2 linked regions of the Massilia litorea genome follow. The protein of the gene in region 2 interacts with the protein of the main gene of each other region in a pairwise test. Links are inferred from orthologs where the notes say so. Each region holds a gene or a part of one and is shown on either strand. Other genes may lie near its edges.

Evidence for each region.
Region 1: the proteins of secD (region 2) and pheT interact in binary tests that used the Escherichia coli proteins (3 or more experiments, as listed by UniProt). The link is inferred for Massilia litorea from one-to-one orthologs.

What each region holds. Positions count from the first base shown.
Region 1 is NZ_CP062941.1:3,443,471-3,446,807, reverse strand. What follows is about bases 12-3,030. They hold pheT (phenylalanine--tRNA ligase subunit beta), read right to left. Parts: upstream 2,725-3,030; coding sequence 298-2,724; downstream 12-297. Other genes in these bases: pheS (phenylalanine--tRNA ligase subunit alpha), read right to left, coding at 2,755-3,030; LPB04_RS15540 (integration host factor subunit alpha), read right to left, coding at 12-188. Also shown: more of LPB04_RS15540, read right to left, coding at 1-11; more of pheS, read right to left, coding at 3,031-3,337.
Region 2 is NZ_CP062941.1:967,118-970,416, forward strand. The notes cover bases 234-3,214. They hold secD (protein translocase subunit SecD), read right to left. Parts: upstream 2,673-3,214; coding sequence 795-2,672; downstream 234-794. Other genes in these bases: secF (protein translocase subunit SecF), read right to left, coding at 234-778; yajC (preprotein translocase subunit YajC), read right to left, coding at 2,727-3,059. Outside these bases: more of secF, read right to left, coding at 1-233; tRNA guanosine(34) transglycosylase Tgt, read right to left, coding at 3,243-3,299. UniProt on the Escherichia coli protein: Part of the Sec protein translocase complex. Interacts with the SecYEG preprotein conducting channel. SecDF uses the proton motive force (PMF) to complete protein translocation after the ATP-dependent function of SecA.

The sequences.
Region 1 (3,337 bases), 2.5 Mb from region 2 along the record:
AAGCCGGACAGCTTGACAGCCTCGCCGCGCTCGAGCGCGTTACGGATCTCGTCGAAGAAGGTCTCGACCATGTCCTTGGCTTCGCGCTTGTTCAGGCCGACCTGCTCGAAGAGCAACTCGGCCAGCTCGGCCTTGGTAAGGGTCGGCAGGTCCTTTTCCGCTTCTTTCCGTACCCGCGCCACCTGCATCGCGCGATGCAGATCGGCCGCCAGAGCCTCCTGGAATACGGCCGAATCAACGTCGTTGTTATTAATTTTGAAGCCCTGCCTTCAGATGGACATGTTTTGGATGTAAAACTTAGCCACGCAATTTTGCGTTGTGTTTTTCTCTTGCGGCCTCGGCCACGGCAGCCATCACGGCCTCCACGACATCGTCCTGCAAGGTCGATTGAGTATCTTGCAAGCTAAAGCGGAAAGCAAGCGATTTTTCGTCCGCCTCCAGTCCCTTGCCGCGGTATTCATCAAACAAAACAACGGCTTGCACGATCTTGCCGTTCGGGTGGGCGGCAATTGCCGACTCGAACGCATCGATCACGGACTGGGCCGGAACGTCCTGTTTGACCACCAGCGCGAGGTCGCGCGTGGCGCCCGGGAACTTCGAAATCTCGGTGTAGACCGGGACCACGCGTTCCTGCAAGGCGGCGGCGTCGACTTCGAACAGCACCGGCGCCTGCGGCAGGTCGTACTTCTGCAGCCAGCGCGGATGCAGTTCGCCGATGAAGCCGACCACGCGGCCATCGAGCTCGACATTGGCGCAGCGGCCCGGGTGCAGCGCCGGGTGCTCAGCCTTGACGAAGCGTACCACACGCGGCGAAAACAGCGCTTCCAGGTCGGCTTTCACGTCGAAGTAGTCGACCGCACGGGTCGGCTGGCCCCACTGCTCGTCCGCCACCGGGCCATAGGCCATGGCGGCCACGCGCTTGGGCTGGTCGAAGCCGGCCACGCTCAGCGGACCATCGGTCGTGACGTCGTTGCGCTTGAAGATCGCGCCGACTTCGAACACGCGCACCCTGCCCGCCTTGCGGTTCAGGTTATAGCGCACGTTGGCCAGCAGGCCGCCGATCAGGGTCGAGCGCATCACGCTCATCTGGCTGGCGATCGGATTCTGCAGCTTGATCGGGGAATCGTTGCCCGCGAAATCCTGTTCCCAGACGCTTTCCACGAAGCTCATGTTGACGACTTCCTGATAGCCGAGATCAGCCAGCTGGTGCCGCATGGCGAACAGCGAGCGGCTGTTTTCCGGTTCGATCAGCATGGCGGATGGCGCCACCGGCGGATTGGCCGGAATGTTTTCGAAGCCATACACGCGCGCGACTTCCTCGATCAGGTCTTCCTCGATCTCGATGTCGAAACGGTAGGACGGCGCGGTGACCGCGAACTTGCCTGCCTCATGCGTGAACGGCAGGTGCAGGCGGGTGAAAATGTCGGCCACCATCTCGTCGGTAATCGGTACGCCGATGACCTTCTGGGCGCGCGCCGTGCGCAGCACGACCGGCTTACGCTCAGGCAGGTTCGCGACCTGGTCGTCGACCGGACCGACTTTCGTATTGTCCGTGCCGCAGATCTGCAGGATCAGCGCCGTGATGCGCTCGATGTGCTCGACGGTCGTCGCATAGTCGACGCCGCGCTCGAAGCGGTGCGCCGCGTCGGTCGAGAAATTGTACTTGCGGGCACGGCCCTGGATCGCGTTCGGCCACCAGAAGGCCGCTTCCAGGTAGATGTCGGTGGTGTCCAGCGTGACGGCGGTCGAGTCGCCGCCCATGATGCCGGCCAGCGATTCGATTTCCTTGTCGTCGGCAATCACGCCGACCCACTCGTCGACTTCGACGGTGTTGCCGTTCAGGAGTTTAAGGGATTCGCCTTTCTTGCCCCAACGCACGTCCAGGCTGCCGTGGATCTTGTTCATGTCGAACACGTGCGACGGACGGCCGACTTCCAGCATGACGTAGTTCGAGATGTCGACCAGGGCCGAGACCGAGCGCTGGCCCGAGCGCTCCAGGCGCTGCTTCATCCACTCCGGCGTTGCCGCTTTCGCGTTGAGACCGCGGATCACGCGGCCCGTGAAGCGGCCGCACAGGTCGGGCGCGGAAATTTTCGCCGGCAGGATTTCGTCCATTGTCACGGCAACCGGGACCGTGGTCGGAAGATGCAGCGGGGTACCGGTGAGCGCGGAGACTTCGCGCGCCACGCCCAGCACCGACAGGCAGTCCGCCTTGTTCGGGGTCAGCTTGATCGTGAACTTCAGGTCGTCCAGGCCGAGGTAGTCGCGGATGCTGGTGCCGACCGGCGCATCAGGCGGGAGTTCCATCAGGCCGCTGCTCTCTTCCGAGATTTTCAGTTCCTTGGCCGAGCACAGCATGCCCTGCGACTCGACGCCGCGCAGCTGGCCGACCTTGATTTCGAAGGGCTTGCCGTCCGCGCCCGGCGGCAGGACGGCGCCGGCCTTGGCGCAGATCGCCTTCATGCCGGCGCGCACGTTCGGTGCGCCGCAGACGATGTTCAGGAGCGTGCCGGTACCGACGTTCACCTGGCAGACGTTCAGGCGGTCCGCGTTCGGGTGTTTCGCCACTTCGACCACTTCGGCCACGACCACGTTCGAGAACGGCGGCGCGACCGGCTCGACCTCTTCGACTTCCAGGCCGGACATCGTCAGCAGGTGGGACAGTTCATCCGAAGACATTTTCGGATCGACCATGGAACGGAGCCAGTTTTCGGAGAATTGCATAATCTTGCCTTCAGCTGCAGGTGATTGTTATTAGTTGAACTGCTTCAGGAAACGGAGATCGCCTTCATAAAAGAGGCGCAAGTCGTTGATCCCGTAACGCAGCATCGTCAGGCGCTCGAGGCCGGAGCCGAACGCGAAGCCGATGAACTTTTCCGGATCCAGCCCGAAGTTGCGCACGACCGTCGGATGCACCTGGCCGGCGCCCGAGACTTCCAGCCAGCGGCCCTTCAGCGGACCGGAACCGAAGGCGATGTCGATCTCGGCCGACGGTTCCGTGAACGGGAAATACGACGGACGGAAGCGCACCTGCAGGTCGTCGGTCTCGAAGAAGGCCTTGACGAAGTTCAGGTAGACGCCCTTCAGGTCAGCGAAGGAAATGTCCTCGCCGATCCACAGGCCTTCGACCTGGTGGAACATCGGCGAGTGGGTGGCGTCGCTGTCGACACGGTAGGTGCGGCCCGGCGCGATCACCTTGATCGGCGGCGTGTGGGTGCGCGCGTAGCGCACCTGCATCGGGCTGGTGTGGGTGCGCAGCAGCAGTGGCTTCCCGTTCGTGTCATTGCCTTCGATATAGAAGGTGTCCTGCATCGAGCGCGCCGGATGGTTTTCCGGG
Region 2 (3,299 bases):
TGATGGCGTGGTCGATGACCTCGGTCACGCTCATCTTGCGCTGCTTGCGGAAGGTTTCGCGGATCCGGTCGAAGATGACGACCGATTCGTTGACCGAGTAACCCAGCACGGCGAGCACGGCCGCCAGGACGGTCAGCGAGAATTCCCACTGGAAGAAGGCGAAGAAGCCCAGGATGATGACGACGTCGTGCAGGTTCGCCAGGATGGCGGCGACCGCGAATTTCCATTCGAAGCGCACGGCGAGATAGACCACCACGCCGATCACCACCATGAGCAGCGCGTTCAGGCCGTCGTGGGCCAGTTCGTCGCCGACCTGGGGACCGACGAAGTCGACGCGCTGCAGCGTGACGACTTCTGCGCCGGCGGCATTTGCGCAGCTGGTGCGCGCCACTTGCTGGCCCTTCTCGAGCACCGTGATCTGCTTGGGCGTGCCGCCTTCGGACGCGCAGACGGCAGCGAAAGCCTGGTTCGAGGCGGTCGCGCCGCTGGCGTTCTTGACTGGCGGCAGGCGCAGCATGATGTCCTGCGCGGTACCGAAGCTGGCCACCTCGGGCGCTTCATAGCCGATGCCGCGCAGCGTGCCGCGGATCTTTTCCTGGTCGGCCGCATGCGGATAACGCAGCTCCATCACGGTACCGCCGGTGAATTCGACCGAGAAATTCAGGTGCTTGGTCACCAGGAAGAACACCGCCGCAACGAAGGTCAGCGCCGAGATCACGTTGAAGATCAAGGCGTGGCGCATGAACGGGATGTCCCGTTTGATTTTGAAAAATTCCATGACGATTCCCTAGTCCTTATTTCTTTTCAGCGGGCAGGCCCGGGGTCCAGACGGTGCCCACGGACAGCTTCGTGACCTTCTTGCCGCGACGGCCGTACCACAGGTTGACGATGCCGCGCATGACGAACACGGCCGAGAACATCGAGGTCAGGATGCCCAGGGTGTGCACGACGGCAAAGCCGCGCACGGCGCCCGAACCGAAGATCAGCAGCGCCAGGCCGACGATCAGGGTGGTGACGTTCGAGTCGAAAATCGTGTCCCAGGCGTGGCTGAAGCCATGCGTGATCGCCTGTTGCGGCGTGGCGCCGCCACGCAGCTCTTCACGGATGCGCTCGTTGATCAGCACGTTCGCGTCGATCGCCATACCGAGCGCCAGCGCAATTGCCGCGATACCCGGCAGGGTCAGCGTGGCCTGGAGCATCGACAGCAGCGCCAGCAGGAACAGCACGTTGGCCGCCAGCGCCAGTGCACTGAAGACGCCGAACATGTTGTAGTAGATGATCATGAAGACGGTAATGGCCAGGAAGCCCCAGACCGTCGAGTGCAGGCCGCGGCTGATGTTTTCGGCACCCAGCTGCGGGCCGACCACGCGTTCTTCAATGAATTCCATCGGCGCCGACAGGGCGCCCGAGCGCAGCAGCAGCGCCAGTTCGTTGGCGTCTTCGATGCTGCCGATGCCGGTGATCTGGAAAGTCGAGCCCAGTTCGCCCTGGATAGTCGGCGCCGTCGGCACGGTGTACTTGCCCTTTTCTTTCAACAGGACCGCCATGCGCTTGCCGATGTTCTCTCGGGTCACGAGGCGGATCTTGCGGCCGCCGTCGCCGTTCAGGTCGATCGACACGGCAGGCTGCTGGTTCTGGTCGAAGGTAGCGACCGCGCTGGAGATATAGTCGCCGGTCAAAATAATATCTTTCGAGACCACGACCGGAGCGCCGCGGCCTTCGGTGAACAGTTCCGAGTTCAGCGGCACTGCGGCCGACAGTTCGGTGCCTGGCGTCACGGTCGGATCGACCATGCGCATTTCCAGGGTCGCGGTGCGGCCGATGATGTCTTTCGCGCGGGCCACGTCCTGCACGCCCGGCAATTGCACGACGATACGGTCGGCGCCCTGGCGCTGGATGACCGGTTCGGTCACGCCCAGTTCATTGATACGTTTGGACAGCGTCGTGATGTTCTGGTTCACGCCCTCTTCCACGGTGCGCTTGAGCGCTTCCGGCTTCAGGGTCACCAGGAGCTTGAGGTCGCTGCCGTCGGCGGCGTCCGCCAATTGCAGGTCCTGAACCTGGCTCGACAGCACGCTGCGGGCGGCGGCGCGGGTTTCGGCATCGCGGAAGGTCACTTCCACGGTGTTGCCGCTACGCTCGATGCCGGCGTGGCGCACGTTCTTGTCGCGCAGGATGCTGCGCACGCTCGCTTGCGTGCCCTTCATCTTGGTTTCCAGCACGGCCTTGGCATCGACCTGCAGCAGGAAGTGGACGCCGCCGCGCAAGTCGAGGCCGAGGTTCATCGGCAGCGCACGCAGTTTCTGCATCCAGGCGGGGGTATTCTTCACCAGGTTGACGGTGACGATGTAATCGGGGTCGGCCTGGTCGCGGTTGAGCTGGCGCTCGAGCGCGAGCTTGGCCTTGAACTGGGCGTCGGTCGTGTCGAAGCGTGCACGCACGGCCGTCGAGTTGCCGGTGCCTTCCAGAGACACTTGTTTAGCCGGAACACCTTCGCGTGTGAGCACATCCGCGACGCGGGCCGTGGTGTCGCTCGTGATCTTGACCGCGGTCTTGCCGGTCGTAACCTGCAACGCCGGCGATTCGCCGAAGTAATTAGGCGCCGTGTACAGCGCACCCAGCAGGAGCGCGACAGCGATCAGTATGTATTTCCAGACGGGATAGCGATTCATAGTGTTCCAGCGTTGGGTGTTGAGCGACAGCGGCCCGGGGGCCGCGGCGCAGGCTTACAGGGACTTCAGGGTACCCTTCGGCAGCAGCGTGGTGACTGCGTTCTTCTGCACGACCATTTCGGTACCGGTCGCCACTTCCAGGGTGACGTAGGCGTCTTTCACCTGCACCACACGGCCCAGGATGCCGCCGGCGGTGACGACTTCGTCGCCCTTGGCCAGCGCTTCCATCATCGACTTCATTTCCTTCTGGCGCTTCTGCTGGGGACGGATCATCAGGAAGTACATGACCACGAACATGATGAGCAGCGGAGCGAAGGTCGTCAGGTTGCCCATCAGGCCAGGGTCGGCAGCGGTGGTGGTTTGCGCGTACGCGTTGGAAATGAACACAAGGACTCCGATTGTGAGATAAAAAAAACAGCGCTGTATTCTAGCACCGGCGAACTGCCAGCGGCCATTCCGCACCATGTGGGAATGACATTCATAAATTGCAAGGTGGAAATTGGGGGCGAGATCATTTTGTACGGTCCGCCCCGGCATGACCGCGTGGGCACGGAGTGCCCACCTACAACATCACACCCCGCGGGCGCGATCGGCTGCGAACTTCAGGCGGAAGCCGTGGAAGCCATC